DNA from 2 places in the Paraburkholderia flava genome. Region 1 is predicted to be linked to the other one. Evidence: predicted binding sites of a transcription regulator. Region 1 holds the regulator's gene; the other holds the start of a gene.

Region 1 (6,049 bases):
AGCGTCTGATAGAACATGAAGAAATCGTAGGACGGCGCGAGCGCGGTGACGATCATCGCGACGCTCGCGAACGCGAGCCCCGCGAGCACGACGACCGGCAACGCAAGGAGTACCGACGGGAAGCTCGCATAGCCGAGCGCACCGGCGACCAGCATGATCGCCGCACCCGACAACACGGCCTTGCAGCCCGCCCAGATCGTTTCGCCGAGCACGATGTCGCCGAGCGTGAGCGGTGTGTGCATGATCGCTTCCCACGTGCGCTGCACATGCATCCGCGAAAATCCCGAATAGGTCGCCTCGAAGCTCGCCGACATCATCACGCTCGACCCGACCGTGCCGGCCGCGAGGAACGCGATGTACGACACGCCGTCGACGTGCCCGACCATCAGCCCCAGGCCGAAGCCGAGTCCGAACAGATAGATCATGGGATCGGCGAGATTGCCGAACATCGATGCGAGCGCGAGCTTGCGCCACACCAGATAGTTGCGGCGCCACACCGCGACCCAGTTCACCGCGTTCGCGGGCAGCGCGGCGAAGCGTGCGGCGGTCGGTGCCTGATCTTGAGCGGGTGTATCGAAACGGCTTGCGTCCATGATGCGGATTTGTCTCCATGGGACTCAGGTGGTCTGCGTCCGTGTGTTGTGTCGCGTCTCGTCTTGTCTCTTTAATCCGGCGATCAGTCCTGCATCTCGCGGCCGGTCAGACGCAGGAACACGTCTTCGAGATTCGCCGGGCGATGCAGGTAACGCAGATCGGTACGCTGTGAGAGTTTTGCATGTACGGGCTGTGCGTCCTCGACATAGCAGAACAGCGTCTCGCCGCTGATCTCCGTGCGCACCGCGAGTGGCGCGAGTTCGTCGCGTAGCGCGATCGGGTCCGGACCGTAAATCTCGACCACGTCGCAGCCGATCTCCGACGCGATCAGTTCCGACGGCGCGCCTTCGGCAATCTTGCGTCCTTCCTCGATCACGCACACCCTGTTGCAGAGTCGCTCGGCTTCTTCCATGAAGTGCGTGGTCAGCAGGATCGTCTTGCCGCGGACGAGCAGCGAGCGCAGACGCTCCCAGATCAGATGACGCGCCTGCGGATCGAGACCGGTGGTGGGCTCGTCCATGATCAGCACGTCGGGATCGTTGACGAGCGCGCGTGCCAGCGTCAGACGTCGCCGCATCCCGCCAGACAATTCGCTGACGCGCGCGTGTGCCTTGCTCTCGAGTCGCGCGAATTCGAGCAGCGACGGCACGAGCGCGCGCGTCTGCGCGGCGCTCAGGCCGAAGTAACGGCCGAACACCAGCAGGTTCTCGCTGACCGTGAAATCCGGGTCGAGGTTATCGAACTGCGGCACGACGCCGATGCGCATCCGCGCGAATCGCGCGCGTGCGGGAATCGGTTCGCCGCACAGGCGGATCGCCCCTGCATCGGGGGCTGCGATGCCGAGCAGCATCCGCAACGTGGTCGTCTTGCCGGCGCCGTTCGGGCCGAGCAGACCGAAGCACTCGCCGGTCCGCACATGAAACGACAGGCCGTCGACGACCGTTTTCTCACCGTAATGCTTGCGAACCTCGTGAAACTCGATGGCGGTATCCGACATGGATGACGAAGACTCCGGAAACGATGCGCCGGCGCAACGCATCAGATGACGCTGCGGGTGCCGGCAAGGCTTGCCATTCTAGGGCATCGACGGATCGGTCGCGGCGCTCGTTGGGCGGCCGAGGGCGTGCGTTGCGCGTGCTTTTGCAGTGCCGCACGCCCCATATCGGGGCCGGACGTACCTGGCGTTTTCCATCCCTTGCAACCTGAATTGCGGCGCACCATGATTGAATCGAAGCCCGCGATTGGCGCGGACGGAGATCATCATGGCGAGCTACCAGAAAATCCTGTTGTGTTACGACGGCTCCCGAGAGGGTCGCAAGGCATTGCGCTGCGGCGCTGATCTCGCGCTGGATCTGAAAGCCCAGACGCACTTGCTATCCGTGGTCGATATGCGGTCCAGCATCGCGCAGAGCGCCGGTTTGCTGACCGACGTGGCGTGCGGCAGTTTCGAGAAGACTGCGCGCGACATTCTCCAGGAAGGCGTCGACTGGCTGACCGAGCGCGGTGTAACTGCGCAGGGGCATTTCGCGTTCGGCCATCCGATCGACGAAATCGCGAATCTCGCTAACGAACTGCAAGCCGATCTGGTCGTCGTCGGGCATCGCTGTCGCACGGGCCTGTCGCGATGGTGGATGGGCGCGGGTAATACGCAACTGCTCGACCGCGTGTCGTGCAGCATTCTGGTGGCGTGCTCGTCGGTGGAGGAGCAGCGCGCGGCGGCTTGAGTCTGCTGCTAGCTGAGACTGAGGCTAGTGACCGTTCAGATCGACGGCCGCCAGCTTCCACGAAAACAGCCCTTCCCGATGCAGGATCGCGGAGTAGCGCGTGTCGCCGACACCGTGCTGATACGTGATCACGAATTCGTTCAGGCTGCGATAACCCGCCGTGGTTTGCGGAGGCTGTGGCGGTGACGACGCATCTTTCGCGACAGGCGGCTGTGGCTGTGGCGGTTGTGTCGGAGCGGCATCGGCTGGTTGCGGAGTTGACGGAGGCGGGGGAGGACGCTCGCCCGGTTCGCCACGCGGCGGAATACCGTTCAACAATGCGGCGACACCGTCCGGGGTCGCATATGAATCGACGAGCGGACTAATCAACGCGACACCGATCATCGCACCGAGCGCCGCTAGCGGATTGCCACTGTTTTTGACATCGAGACGCCGCGCGAGCAGCGCGGTGACCTGCTGCTTGAGACTCTCACGCAATGCAGGGAAATCGACGTATTGATTGACCGTTGCCGCATCGCGCGCATCGGCCGCACGCTTCAGACGATCGAGAGCGACATAAGGCGATGCGTAGCCGTATCCGATCAGCGCGATCACCACAATCACGACGAGCGCAATGATCGACGACTTGCGGAATCCTCCGCGCTCGGCGCGACGGGTCATGCGGACGGAACCAGCCATTGCGCAATGCTCTCCAGTGAAACGACGGGGCAGCCTGTGACGACAGGCTCAACATGATGTGGACCGTGCGGGCAACAAAAAATATCCCGAAGCCGGCACTCGATCCACGTTCATTGTGATGACTGTCCCGTTGGACCACGCACAACGTTACTCAAACAACGCGCCTTGCATGCCCGCGTTTTCTTCTGCGATTGCACGATCGATCATCCGGCATACCGCGTCGACCGTGCCCACCATGATGAGTCGCTTCGGTCCGTGATAGACGCGAACCGGTGCACGTCGAGCCGGCTCGGTGTTCAGCGATGCATTCAGCGACACGCGAGCAAAGGCCGGCAGCGAAGAAGGCAACGCGGACTGGCCTGACGGCTCGCTGTCGAACAGCGACGACGTGTCGGCTGCTTCGAGCGGTGCGCACGGGACGACGCCGCGCAAATGACGCAGACGTCCGAACTGGCGAAAAGGCAGCAGGCGGGCAAGGCGTTCCATGAATCTCTCCAGGCGACAGTTCAGAATTCGGTGGGCCGGATCAGCCCAACCGCGATGCCTTCGAGCGCGAAGTCGCCACTCCCGGCTTCAACAAAGATGTTTTCGTAATCGGGGTTCTCGGCGATCAGCTCGATGCCGTTCGGCCGGCGCTTCAGGCGCTTCACCGTGACGTCGTCGCCAAGCCGCGCGATGATGATCTGGCCGTCTTTCGCCTCGCTCTTTCTCTGCACGGCGAGCAGGTCACCGTCGAAGATGCCCGCGTCGCGCATCGACAGCCCGCGCACTTTCAGCAGGTAGTCGGGCTTGCTCGAGAAGAGCGCCGGGTCGCACGCGTAGTGCTGCGAGATATGTTCCTGCGCGAGGATCGGGCTACCGGCTGCCACACGGCCGATCAGCGGCAGCGACAGTTGCATCAGGCTGTTATGCGGCAGCGTGAACTGGTGCGGCAGATCGCCCGGTCCGGGCACGAGGCGGATGCCGCGCGACGCGCCCGCCGCCAGCTCGATGACGCCCTTGCGCGCGAGCGCCCGCAGATGCTCTTCCGCGGAGTTGGCCGAACTGAAGCCGAGCTCCGCAGCGATTTCCGCCCGCGTGGGCGGGAAGCCGGTGCGCTCGATGGCGCGGCGGATGAGTTCGAAAACTTCTTGCTGTCGTGCGGTGAGTTTGGTCATGGCGCCACTGTATGGATAGACAGGTGACTGTATTTTTATACAGTATCGGGCGCATATCAAGCGTTACTTTAAGTTCGTCGCCGCAGCCCGCTGTTCGAGCGTCGGAATCGGCTGTCAGAACACCCGTTTTCGTGCCGCAACGCCACGCCCAGCCGTCATTACCACTTTTACGTATTAAAAAATGAACAAACATTATTTTTAATGATGAAAGCCCTTCGATAGACTGGTTTCGACCTGCTGGACGGGCGCACTGGACGGCATAGACCGCGCTCAGAACAACGGCACCGGCACACACCACACCACGGAGAAAGCGGATGGCTTATCGGATTACGGGGCTCGGGCAGAGGGCAACACAGCGGGCAACAAACAAGGCAAGGCATTTCATCGCGACGCTGGCGCTCGGCGCCGCGGCGGCAATCGGCTTCGTGCCGCACGCTCATGCCGCCGACACGACATTGCTGAACGTGTCGTACGACCCGACGCGCGAGCTTTATCAGGACATCAATCAGGCATTCGGCAAGGAGTGGAAGGCGAAGACCGGCGAGACCATCACGTTCAAGCAGTCGCACGGCGGCTCGGGTGCGCAGGCGCGCTCGGTGCTCGACGGCCTGCAGGCCGACGTCGTCACGCTCGCGCTCGCCTACGACATCGATGCGCTCGCGAACAAGGGGCTCATCGATAAAAACTGGCAGAAGCGTTTGCCGGACAACGCATCGCCGTACACGTCGACGATCGTGTTTCTCGTGCGCAAGGGCAACCCGAAGCACATCAAGGATTGGGACGATCTGACGAAGCCGGGCGTGTCGATCGTCACGCCGAACCCGAAGACGTCGGGCGGCGCGCGCTGGAACTACCTGGCCGCGTGGGCGTATGCGCTGCATCAACCGGGCGGCAACGAGCAGAAGGCGAAGGAGTTCGTGTCGAAGCTGTACAAGAACGCCGGCGTGCTCGACTCGGGCGCGCGCGGTGCGACGACGAGTTTCGTTCAGCGCGGGATCGGCGACGTGTTGATTGCGTGGGAAAACGAAGCGTTCCTGTCGCTGAAGGAGTTCGGTCCGGACAAGTTCGAGATTGTCGTGCCGTCGGTGAGCATTCTTGCCGAGCCGCCGGTCGCGGTCGTCGACAAGGTGGTCGACAAACACGGCACACGCAAGCTCGCCGAGGCGTATCTGAACTTCCTGTATAGCGACGAAGGGCAGGAGATTGCCGCGAAGAACTTCTACCGGCCGCGTTCGAACAAGGTTCCTGCGTCGCTGACCGACAAGTTTCCGAAGCTGAAGCTGTACACGGTCGACGACACGTTTGGTGGCTGGACGAATGCGCAGAAGACGCACTTTGCGGACGGCGGCGTATTCGATTCGATCTACCAGTCGCAGTAACGCAATACGGCAGGCGCAACACCGCAGTACATAAAGAAGCGGAACGCGGAGAGCCGGACGACATACACGGCGACCCACGCGACGACATCAGGCAAGCGCGCCCCCGGGCGCGCTTTTCGGCCAGATGGGTCGCGCGATTCGACCTGTATAACACCGGCCCCGACGGGTCCGCGGCACCCAACCCTGACAGAGTATCGGCATGACGACGTTTACTTTCCGCAAACCGAGCGCATTGCCCGGTTTTGGCGTGACGCTCGGCATCACGGTGGCGTATCTGAGCCTCGTGGTGCTGATTCCGCTTGCGGCGACTTTCCTGAAGACGGCGACGCTCGACTGGGCGCAGTTCGTGCGCGCAGTCAGTTCGCCGCGCGTGCTCGCGTCGTACCGGCTGACGTTCACGTCGGCACTCGGCGGCGCGTTGATCAACGCGGTGTTCGGTTTTCTGGTCGCGTGGGTGCTGGTGCGCTACTCGTTTCCGGGCAAGCGGATCGTCGATGCAGTGGTGGATCTGCCGTTC
Region 2 (6,049 bases), on a different contig from region 1:
ACGCAGCACGTTCTCTTCGCCGAGCCGCGCGACCAGCAGTTCGACGAGCCGCGCGTGATCTTCCGCCGAGCCGCCGGGCTCGGGGAACAGCGTGGTCGAAGCGGGCGCGGCGGCCTGCACCTGCGATGCGTCGAGCCGCAGTGCGATGACGGGCGCGGCCAGTTCGACACGCGCGAGCCGTTCGCGGATCAGCCGGACCAGATGCTCCTCATGCCATGCGGGCTCGCCGAGCGCGATGCCGATCTCAGTGGGCGCAATGGCCTGGCGTCCTCGTTCATGTTCGAGCAGCAACTGCACACTGGTGACCGCGAGCTGTTTCGCGCAGAGCCAGCCGCATAACTGGACGATCAGTCGATGCGCAGCGAAGAGCGCGCCCTCAGTGTGCTCGAGGCGGTCGGGCAACTCGATGCGCGCAGAAAAAACGGGCGGCAGTTCGAGCCAGTCGAACAGTTCGGGCGCGGTGCCGAATGCGCGATCGAGCGAGTCGAGCAGATGCTCGCCACAGCGACGTTGCAGTCCGGCGCGCGGCAGCCTGCGCACGTCGGCGATCGTCTCGCAACCGAGCCCGGTAAACCAGTCGATAAACGGCCGCACCTCGGGGACCGATGCGAGCGGCAGCGCGGCGAGCCGCTGTTCGAGCGAGCGCATTTTCAGGAGCCGGCGATTGCCGTGCTTCGCGAGCAGCCATGCACCCTGGCCAGTCGGCGCGAGACTCACGCGTGCGCTGAAGCCGAGCGTGGCGAGCAGCGTCTTCGCTTCGTGGCACAGCCGCAGCACGCCGCCGAACAGACGCAGGCTCGCGCTGACGTCGACGATGATCGTGGCCTCTTCGGTCAGCGCGACCTCGGGCGAGAACTTCATCAACGCGACCGCGACTGCCTGCTGTGCATCGGCTTCGCGTGCCGGGTCGCGCTCGAACATCTCGACACCGGGTTCGAGCGTGAGCACGCCGCCGCGCTTCATGCCGGGGCGAATGCCGGCCGTGCGTGCGGCGCGGCTGGCGACGAGCACCCGGTCCTGCTCAAGTACCGCGCAACCGTGCGCCGGCTCAGGCAGCCACTTCGGCCTGAAGACTTCGAGCTGCAACCGGGGCAGGTGAACGGCGAGCAGTGCGCGCATGACGGGAAAGCAGAATAGGGGTGGGTTGAAGGGGAAGCGGCAGCGGGTCCGTGCGCAACGGACCTCGTCGCTTGACGATATCGACGGCGAGACCTTCGCCGGTGGCTCGCAGCGCGAGCCGTAGCAACGCGGGCGACGTATCCGCCGCGGCGGCGAGCGGACGCATCGCCACGAAAAGCGTATCTGACGACTGTGCGGCCAGATGAAGCCGCCGCAGCGACGATACGGGCACGCGTTCTATCCACAGCAGCAGCGCGCCGCAACTGCCGGCGCGCAGGATTTGTTCCGTGGCCCACAGCGCGTCGCCGGTGGTTTTGGCGTTGACCAGCATCAACTGCTTGAGCGGCAGGCCGATATAGTCGAGCCCCAGTCCGTTCGGCACATGGGGCGGCTGGACCAGCGCGATGGGCCGCTTACCGGTGGCATTGGCTGCCCCGAGTGCGCCGAGCGCCGGACTCAACAGCCGCATTTCACCAACGCCCGGCTGCTGGACCAGCAGATCGACCAGCGCACCGATCGGCCAGCCGCCGCCGGGCAGTTCCGCCGACAGCGCCGCATAGCCGGTGTCGAGCGTGCGCGCGGTGTGGCGTGCAAGCTGCGACGCCCGCCAGAGCGACGGGTGCAGATCTTCCGGATGAGGCGTGGGTGAGGGCATCGGCTGATTGCAAAAATCACTGTATATATGTACAGTATCCTACACCGAAAACGAAAATGCCAAAGGGATAACTGAGAGGTAACTGAGCGCTACTTTTTTAACTGGTTGGCTGCATCGAAAAGGAGTCGTTGCCATGAACGCCCCTGTCCTCGAACGGGTGCTGGAGCCCGTTGCTGTTCACCCGATGCCCGAAACGGCCGCGTTCGTCGCGCGACTCAAGGCGGCGTTCGGCGCAGCGGAAATCGATGCGTCAATCCAGCGCGGTAAGGCCGGCGAGGCGACGTTTCATGCGGTGGAGAATGGTCATGAGGCGGGCACGGCCAGCGCATCGGGAAACAGCTGGGTGGTAGACGACAGCGTGCACGACCGGTATTTTTGCGCGGGCTGCGATGGGCGATGTGTCGGTACTGCGATGTCGTGCAAGCGGCGTTGACGAGTATCGAGGCATCAGAAGTACGCGATGAATCACGAACAAGAACCACGAAGACAAAGGCAACGGAGAGCGAATCATGAATGCCCGCGCGCTTGCGCTGACAGTACTGTTTTTTGGCGCGGCTACGGCCGCGCACGCGCAGACGTATGTCGAAATCTGGAATCCGCCGGAGGCGCGTGCGCATCCGCCGGTGCGTCATGGTGCGAGTGGGACACGTCCGAAAAGCGTCGCACAGGCACCGCGCCTCGCGAAGCGGGTGACCGGGCACGCCGGCGCCAGCGAGTCCACTGCACCCATCGTCACGCAGCCGAAAAAGAGTGACGCGTTGCCGGTCCTGCCACGCAAGATCGGCCCCGATGGCCGCGTGCTGCAAGTCTGACGGCGATAGCAATGCACATCGACAAAAGCACGAGCGGACGCGCAGTCCAAGCAGTTCAACCACCGAGCCCGATGCCGTCCGACGACACGCCGACCACTGGCGCCACCACGAACCTGCTGTGCTATCTCGCGGTGAGTGAACTCGCGGCGGTCGTGCTGCACGACACGCCGTCCACCGATGCGCACCTGGTCGAATCCGCGCGCATCTGGCTCGCGCGTCGTTCGCTCGACGCGGGCTGGCTCGAACGCGTGACGTTCGCCCGCAAGGCACGCCGTATCGCGAGGCAGTTGCACGGCGCGCAGACCTGGTCCGCCGCGCAGTTGCAGTCGGCCAATCTGTTTATCGATGCAACCACCGCGAATCCCGCCGATCCGATCGTCGCGGAAGTCTGGCGCGCGTGCGTCGACGCTACGGCCTGACCACGCTGTTCAACTACGCCGCGCCGGACGCGATAGATCGTCGGGCACCGGCACGTGGCTCGTCGATTTCACCTCACGTAATGCGAGGCTCGACTGGATCGATGCGACGCCAGGCTGTTTGCGCAGCACGCGTTCGACGAAATCGCCGTAGCTGTCGAGATCGGCGGCCAGCACCTGCAGCAGATAATCCGCGTCGCCGGTCACCTTGTGGCACGACAGCACTTCCGGCAACTTCGCGACCGCCTTTTCGAAGCGGTCTGGCGCGTTGTCACCATGCGACTGGAAGCGCACGTGCACGAACGCCAGCACATCGAAGCCGAGCCGCCGCCGGTCCAGATTCGCCTGATAGCCGCGGATCACGCCTTCGTCCTCCAGACGTTTTCTTCTTCGCCAGCACGGCGTCACGCTGAGCGAGAGCTGTTCGCTCAACGCAGCGTTCGACAGCCCGCCGTCTTCCTGCAACAGACGCAGCATTGCCCGATCGGTTGTGTCGAGTGTGGTGGGAGGGCGATTCGTTCTCATCGGTTCGTATCGGTAGTCTGTTTGTGCGAAAAGTGTAGGGTCGGGTAGATCGAAAAGCAAACAAAGTGCGTCGAACGGTCGATACACTGTTCGTTCAATCTCGCGGGAACTGCCATGCTTACCGTATTCAGCGACACGCATCGTTTGCACTACGGCATCGAGCTCAAAGACGGCCTGATTGCCAAGTCCTTCGAAAATCCGCAGCGCGCGGAGACCGTGCTTGCCCGCGTGCGCGCGACCGGTCTTGGCGACGTGATCGACGCGCGGCCATACGACCGCTCGCACTACGTCGGCGCGCACAGCGAACGCTACGTGCGCTTTCTCGAAACAGCGTGGGACGAATGGTCCGCGACCGGCCGCACGCACGACGCGTTGCCGCTCGTCTGGCCGGTGCGTTCATTGCGCGACGACATCGAGCCCGCGTTCATCGACGGCAGGCTCGGCTACTACGCGATGGACGCCGGCTCGCCGATCGCCGCGCACACGTGGGAAGCGGTGCGCGGCAGCGCGAACGTCGCGCTGACCGGCATGGACGTCGTATCGGCCGGCGCGCGTGGCGCATTTGCGTTGTGCCGTCCGCCTGGTCATCACGCGGCGCATGAGTACATGGGTGGCTACTGTTATCTGAACAACGCGGCGATTGCTGCGCAGCGCGGGCTTGTGCAAGGCGCGCACCGGGTCGCAGTACTCGACGTCGATTTTCATCATGGCAACGGCACGCAGGACATTTTCTACGATCGCGCCGACGCGATGTTCGTATCGCTGCATGGCGACCCGAGCGTGTCGTTTCCGTACTTCTCCGGTTTCGCCGATGAGCAGGGGCGCGGTGATGGGCTCGGCTTCAATGCGAACTATCCGTTGCCGAAGGGTACGGACTGGACGCGTTATCGCGATGCGCTTGCTGATGCCGGTCGACGTCTGTCAACCTATGCACCGGATCTGCTCGTCGTGTCGCTTGGCGTCGATACGTTCGAGGGCGATCCGATCAGCCACTTCGCGCTGGCCACCGACGACTTCGTTCGACTCGGCGAAGCGATCGCGGCGCTTGGTATGCCGACGCTGTTTGTGATGGAGGGTGGCTATATGGTCGATGAGATTGGGACGAATGCGGTTAACGTGCTGCTGGGGTTTGAGGGGCGGGTGGGGTGATTTTTTGGAGGCAGGCGGGTAAGCGTAAAGCGAGTGGTGCGTCGGGTGGATATCTGTCGGTCACGGTGGTTCGCCGCTGCGGATTCCACTTCAATGTTCGTGAGATTTCGCATGTTGCCCGGGTTCGGCCATAAATGGCCAATGACTTGCTGTATTTGAGCGGTAGGTAGTGCCGACGGAGTATATATTCACCAAGCTGTTGGCAGCGATGGTATCGAGAGATATATGTTCGCGAATCGCGTTATCGCGATGCTGGCAGAAGAGCTTCTGTCGGACGACGTACCGTCCGTTAGACAAGTGACCACGAACATTATTGCGATACAAGATGGCGCGTCTTTGTTGAGTCGATTTTTCGCTTCTACCTAGCGTAGAAAGAATTCATGGGTCGTCGAGGGATTGCAATGATGTGAGCCGATATGACGCGGTTACGCTGGCGATGACATTGATCCGCTAAATTCTCTGTATGATTTCGCCTATCGAACAGTGGGGTGGAGCAATGCAAAAGAAAATTCAAATTCGAGTAAGTCATAAACATGGCTCTGCTGGGTTGCTGCCGAGCCTTCCCTACACCGCTACATGGCAATGTAATGTCCTCACGACGTTGCTTTGGATCGGGGTATTGACGTCACCCCCAAGGTACACAGGAGTCGATCTTTCTACCTTCTGGGCATGGCTTAGGTATGCCAGTGCCATTTCGGAGCGTTATTCCGGCTTGCGTCTCAAACCTGTATGGTCAGAGATTGATACGCACCAAATGTCCGTCATGTCCGATGATTTTGGCATGGGCTTCGTGTGCCACTATCTAGCCGAACAACATGGCATACAAGCGTTTGCGAATACAAATTATCTGCTAGATTCCCTCGTCGGAGTCGTATCATTGCACCCGAGTAAGCGAGGGCCGGCTAAAAGCCCGGACTTCATCGGTATCGATGCCAACAGCCGATTGCATGTGCTCGAGTGTAAAGGTACGCAAACCTCGACCAGCTATTTGAGCGCAGCCCTCGAGACGGGTATCGACCAGAAGAACAATTTTTCCAACGGAACGATATTCGCATCGAGTATGGTGGGCGGGATCTATATTCCTCAGCATGCGAGCAAAGAAGATGCCTTGCTAATGTATATAGATCCTAAAGTCGATTCTAGAATCCAAAAGTTAGAAAATCTGTCTCCGGAGGTGATCGAGGCTGCTATCTATCGGATATCCTTCGCCAAAGAACTGATGGCTGCAGGACTGTGGCAAACAGCATCTGCCATTGACGGAAGAAAACAGCCCTCCGACTACTCGGAATCCGACGCCAGTATTATTGCCGACGAATTGCCGCGTGCTGGATTTTCGGTACTCGACCAGGCGTGGCTACGCAATATTCAATATC

Evidence for each region. Region 1 encodes LexA, which represses DNA repair genes until DNA is damaged. Its sites were predicted from a motif close to ACTGTATNNNNATACAGT; they were not measured.
Region 2: a site for LexA is predicted at 1,793-1,810, ahead of imuA (translesion DNA synthesis-associated protein ImuA). Genes of this name have one in related genera too.

The regions. Positions count from the first base shown of each region.
Region 1 covers NZ_SMRO01000002.1:2,031,471-2,037,519, reverse strand. Annotated here, with positions in the region: gene E1748_RS20565 (ABC transporter permease) at 1-593, opposite strand, end outside; gene nodI (nodulation factor ABC transporter ATP-binding protein NodI) at 677-1,591, opposite strand; gene E1748_RS20555 (universal stress protein) at 1,857-2,318, shown strand; gene E1748_RS20550 (DUF2939 domain-containing protein) at 2,343-2,978, opposite strand; gene E1748_RS20545 (hypothetical protein) at 3,144-3,482, opposite strand; gene lexA (transcriptional repressor LexA) at 3,503-4,153, opposite strand; gene E1748_RS20535 (sulfate ABC transporter substrate-binding protein) at 4,468-5,532, shown strand; gene cysT (sulfate ABC transporter permease subunit CysT) at 5,732-6,049, shown strand, end outside.
Region 2 covers NZ_SMRO01000001.1:660,335-666,383, reverse strand. Annotated here, with positions in the region: gene E1748_RS02915 (Y-family DNA polymerase) at 1-1,119, opposite strand, end outside; gene imuA (translesion DNA synthesis-associated protein ImuA) at 1,049-1,774, opposite strand; gene E1748_RS02905 (hypothetical protein) at 1,908-2,207, shown strand; gene E1748_RS02900 (hypothetical protein) at 2,284-2,586, shown strand; gene E1748_RS02895 (hypothetical protein) at 2,658-3,005, shown strand; gene E1748_RS02890 (Lrp/AsnC family transcriptional regulator) at 3,015-3,527, opposite strand; gene E1748_RS02885 (histone deacetylase family protein) at 3,642-4,676, shown strand; gene E1748_RS02880 (hypothetical protein) at 5,173-6,049, shown strand, end outside.